DNA from 2 places in the Rothia sp. CCM 9417 genome. Region 2 is predicted to be linked to the other one. Evidence: predicted binding sites of a transcription regulator. Region 2 holds the regulator's gene; the other holds the start of a gene.

Region 1 (2,203 bases), on a different contig from region 2:
ATGTCGAAGAAAACTCCTCCCGGCGGGGTGCCTACCGCGGCCGCGTCACCGACACCTCAACCTCACGGGCTGGCCTGCTGGCTGTCATCATCAGCGGTATTCTCGCCCTCCTGGTGGGCGGCATCATGTACGTGGTTTCGCCCCGGACTGCTGGCCCGGGTACCACAACCGCGCCCGCATCGGCAAGAGCCACCGCAACAGCTACCGCCGATGCCAGCCCCAGCACCAACCCAGCTAGCGTTACCGTAGCGGTCTATAACTCAAGCGCCCCCGAAGGCTCAGCCAGCACCGCCGCCAGTGTCTTGCAAAAAGCAAACTACAAGATTACTGAAACCACCAACTGGACCGGCACCTATGCCACCGAGTCTATGGTTTACTTTGCTACCGGGGCCTCATCAGAAGCCAACGAAGTCGCTGACCTCTTAGGTATTGCCTACATCAACCAAGACTTCCAGGCCGAGACCGGTGAGGTCTATGTGGTGCTCGGAGCAGACTTCGACCCCACCGCGCTTGCAGAGCAGACCCAGGTGGCCAGCGCGGATGCTGCCACCTCGACAGCAACAGAGGATAGCCAGCTCTTCTACGTCTATGACCCGGTGAACGGGACTTACACCGCCACCAGCAAGACAGAGGCCCTGGCCTCGGGTAAGGTTCTCTACCGTGTGGACCCCGCTACCGGTGCCTACGTTGAATACTCCGGAACTGATGCCAGCTCACCAGCCTCAGCGACTACGGGAACCGCTACCCAGAACACCCAGCGCTACAGCCTGGACCCTGCTACCGGCACCTATGTACTGGATCCTGCCGGTGCCTATATCTACGATTCTGCTACTGGAACATACACACAGGGCTAAGCAAGATCTAAGCCCGGGAGCTGTAGCTTTGTGCGCTGTTGGCGATTAAGGCTTCTCAAAGCGAATAATAGGTTTGCGCGCTCTGGGCTCAGGTGCCAAGATTGTAGTTAGCACTCAGAGGCTTGGACTGCTAAATCATGTGCTAGATTCTGCACCCGGGTGGCTCTGAGTAAAACACCTGAGCGATTTCTTGGTGAGGTTCTCCCCGTGCCGCCCCTATGGCGGCCCCGGTAGCGCCGTCCGTCGCGGGCACCGACTAATCGCGCTCACACCTAATGTTCCAGAAGGAGCGAAAGCCATATGGCAAAGCTGATTGCTTTTGATGAAGAAGCACGCCGCGGTCTTGAAAAGGGCCTCAACACCCTCGCAGACGCAGTAAAGGTAACTCTCGGCCCCCGCGGTCGTAACGTTGTCTTGGAGAAGGCCTGGGGCGCCCCCACCATCACCAACGATGGTGTTTCCATCGCCAAGGAAATCGAACTTGAAGACCCCTACGAGAAGATTGGCGCTGAGCTGGTCAAGGAGGTCGCAAAGAAGACTGACGACATTGCCGGTGACGGTACCACCACCGCAACCGTTCTAGCTCAGGCTCTCGTCCGCGAAGGCCTGCGCAATGTTGCCGCTGGCGCTGATCCCCTCTCCCTCAAGCGCGGTATCGAAAAGGCTGTAGAAGCTGTTACCGCTGAACTGCTCGCTTCTGCCAAGGAAGTTGAGACCGAAGAGGAAATCGCCGCAACCGCATCTATCTCCGCTGGTGACCCCGAAATCGGTAAGCTCATTGCCCAGGCTATGGAGAAGGTCGGCAAGGAAGGCGTTATCACAGTTGAAGAGTCCAATACTTTCGGCCTGACCCTTGAACTGACCGAGGGTATGCGCTTTGATAAGGGCTTCCTCTCCGGCTACTTCGTTACCGATGCTGACCGTCAGGAAGCTGTCCTTGAGGACCCCTACATCCTGATCGTTAGCTCCAAGATCTCCAACGTCAAGGACCTGGTTCCCGTCTTGGAGAAGGTCATGCAGGCCGGTAAGCCCCTGCTGATTGTTGCCGAGGATGTTGAGGGCGAAGCCCTGGCCCTGCTGGTTCTGAACAAGATGCGCGGCTCCATCAAGTCTGTTGCCGTTAAGGCTCCTGGCTTTGGCGACCGCCGGAAGGCTCAGCTGGCTGACATCGCTATTCTGACCGGTGGACAGGTTATTACCGAAGAGGTTGGCCTGTCACTTGATACCGCAACCATCGACCTGCTGGGCCAGGCCCGCAAGGTTGTTGTCACCAAGGACGAGACCACCATCATCGAAGGCGCAGGTGACCCTGAGGCCATCGAGGGCCGCGTTGCTCAGATCCGTGGCGA
Region 2 (2,203 bases):
AACCCCTACCGCCGCAATGAGGTCATCGCGTTCGCGTGAGAAAGTGGGATCGCCCGCTACGCGAAGCTCAACGTAGAGGTCACCATTAGGTCCGCCGGCGGTGCCTGCTTCACCCTGCCCCGCTAGACGAATACGGGCGCCATCGGTTACGCCCGCAGGAATCTTGATGGTCAGGGGCTTGCGTTCACGCACACGACCCTCACCATAGCACTCGGCGCAGGGGTGCTTGATAACGGTTCCAAAGCCACGGCAGCTGGGGCACTCAACAGGCTGAACGACAGTACCCAAGATGGACTGGACCTGGCGCTGCATGTAGCCCTGGCCACGGCAGGTTTCACAGGTTTCGGGGTGGGTACCCTCAGCGGTTCCCTCGCCCTTACACAGGTCGCAGGTCACAGCGGTATCAACGGTGATGGGCTTATTGGTGCCAAAGACAGCGTCTTTAAGGTCAATCTTGACGTTGATAAGAGCATCCTGCCCCTGACGAACCCGGCTCTGCGGCCCGCGCGGAGTCGCGTTGAAAAAGGTCTCAAAGATATCCTGGAAACCACCAAAGCCGCCCGCCCCGTTAAAGCCGCCGGCTGTGCCGTTCTCGTTACCGGTTTGATCATAAATCCGGCGCTTTTCAGGGTCAGAGAGCACATCGTGAGCCAGCGAAACACGCTTAAATTCCTCAGCGGCTTCCTCAGAAGGGTTAATGTCGGGGTGCAGCTGGCGGGCTTTCTTGCGGTAGGCCTTTTTGATTTCTTCGGGGCTGGCATCGCGCGATACACCGAGGGTTTCGTAGTGACTGCTCACAGTTCTCTCTTTCAGGGTCATGGGGTACTACTAAATATGTGGAGGCAAGAAGCTGTTTTACTCCTGCCCCAAAATCTTTGACAGGTAGCGGGCTACGGCATTCACCTTTGAGACGGTTCGGGCGTAGTCCATACGTGTTGGCCCTACAACACCAACGTGTGCGTTTCCTCCAGGGCCGTAGCTACTAGCAACAACTGAGGTCTCGGCCAGCGATTTCTCCCTGTTTTCTGAGCCGATGCTGACCGCAAAACCGCGCTCATCGTGTTCCATAGTTGCCAAAAGCTTAAGGAGCACCACCTGCTCTTCAAGGGCATCGAGTACAGGTGCAATACTACCGCGAAAATCAACGGTTGACTCTGCCAGGTAGGCTGTTCCCGCTATCAGCACCTGAGAGGATACACCCTGAGCTGCCAGTAGCTGAACGGCCTGGACGAGGCTGAGCATGAGCTTGCTGCGCGGGTGAGGAGCCAGCGCCTGAGCTACCTGGGACAGAGGCTGACCCGAAAAGGCCTCAATAAGCTGTTGCTTGATAGTGACCAGTTCATCGGCTGTATGCGGGCATGCTACCGTTCGTTGGGTGACCTGCCCGGTATCGGTAATCAGTACCACTAGGACTGTGGAAGTTGATAAAGAGACCAGCTCAACATGCCGTAGCGCAACCGTCGGGCCGGTCGGATACTGCACCATGGCGACCTGGTGAGTAAGCGAAGAAAGGAGCTGGACGCTACTTTTCATCATGTCATCCACGCTATCGGCGCTATCGAGCAGGGTATGAATTGCTCTCTTCTCCCCGGGTGAGAGCGGTCGCAAAGCCGATATCTGGTCAACGAAAAGCCGGTAACCCAGGTCAGTGGGCACTCTGCCCGCACTGGCATGTGGTGCCGATATCAGGCCCTGTTCTTCCAGAGCGGCCATGTCGTTGCGCACCGTGGCGCTAGAAACCCCCAACTGCCGCCGCTCAATGAGGGTCTTTGAACCAACCGGCTCCCGAGTATGCACGTATTCCTCGACGATAGCCTGCAAGACCTGAAGCCTGCGCGGATGGTCCATTTCACCTCCTGATGATGTGAGCTTTAAGGGTTTTTAGCACTGGGGATACCAGAGTGCTAAGTTACCCGTTAACTCTAATACCACTGCACTAGAATCAGAATTCAGTACGCTGATGGCTAAGGCACTTGGCCGTGTTTTCAAGGAGTTCAATGGATTATCGCGCTTCGTGGGGGTCAGCTGATCTGAGCGCCCACAAACATTCCCAATTACCCCGCGTGGTGCTCAAACCGGGGCTGGTTCTCGAAGATATGGTGAGCGGTTTTGTGGGTGCAGCTGTTTCGCTCCGCTCTGTTGGCAGTAACCGTATGGTAGGTCTTGAGGATCGGCATGGGCGGGTCAAGCAATTCCCCTTGGG

The links. The regulator HrcA, encoded in region 2, represses chaperone genes, less so after heat shock. The targets are predictions, from matches to a motif close to TTNGCACTCGNNNNNNNCGAGTGCNAA.
Region 1: a site for HrcA is predicted at 962-988, ahead of groL (chaperonin GroEL). Genes of this name have one in related genera too.

Annotation. Positions count from the first base shown of each region.
Region 1 covers NZ_JBLXXT010000001.1:365,899-368,101, forward strand. Annotated here, with positions in the region: gene ACN082_RS01655 (LytR C-terminal domain-containing protein) at 1-854, shown strand, start outside; gene groL (chaperonin GroEL) at 1,155-2,203, shown strand, end outside.
Region 2 covers NZ_JBLXXT010000002.1:260,305-262,507, reverse strand. Annotated here, with positions in the region: gene dnaJ (molecular chaperone DnaJ) at 1-798, opposite strand, end outside; gene hrcA (heat-inducible transcriptional repressor HrcA) at 856-1,848, opposite strand; gene ACN082_RS04660 (DUF3097 family protein) at 1,998-2,203, shown strand, end outside.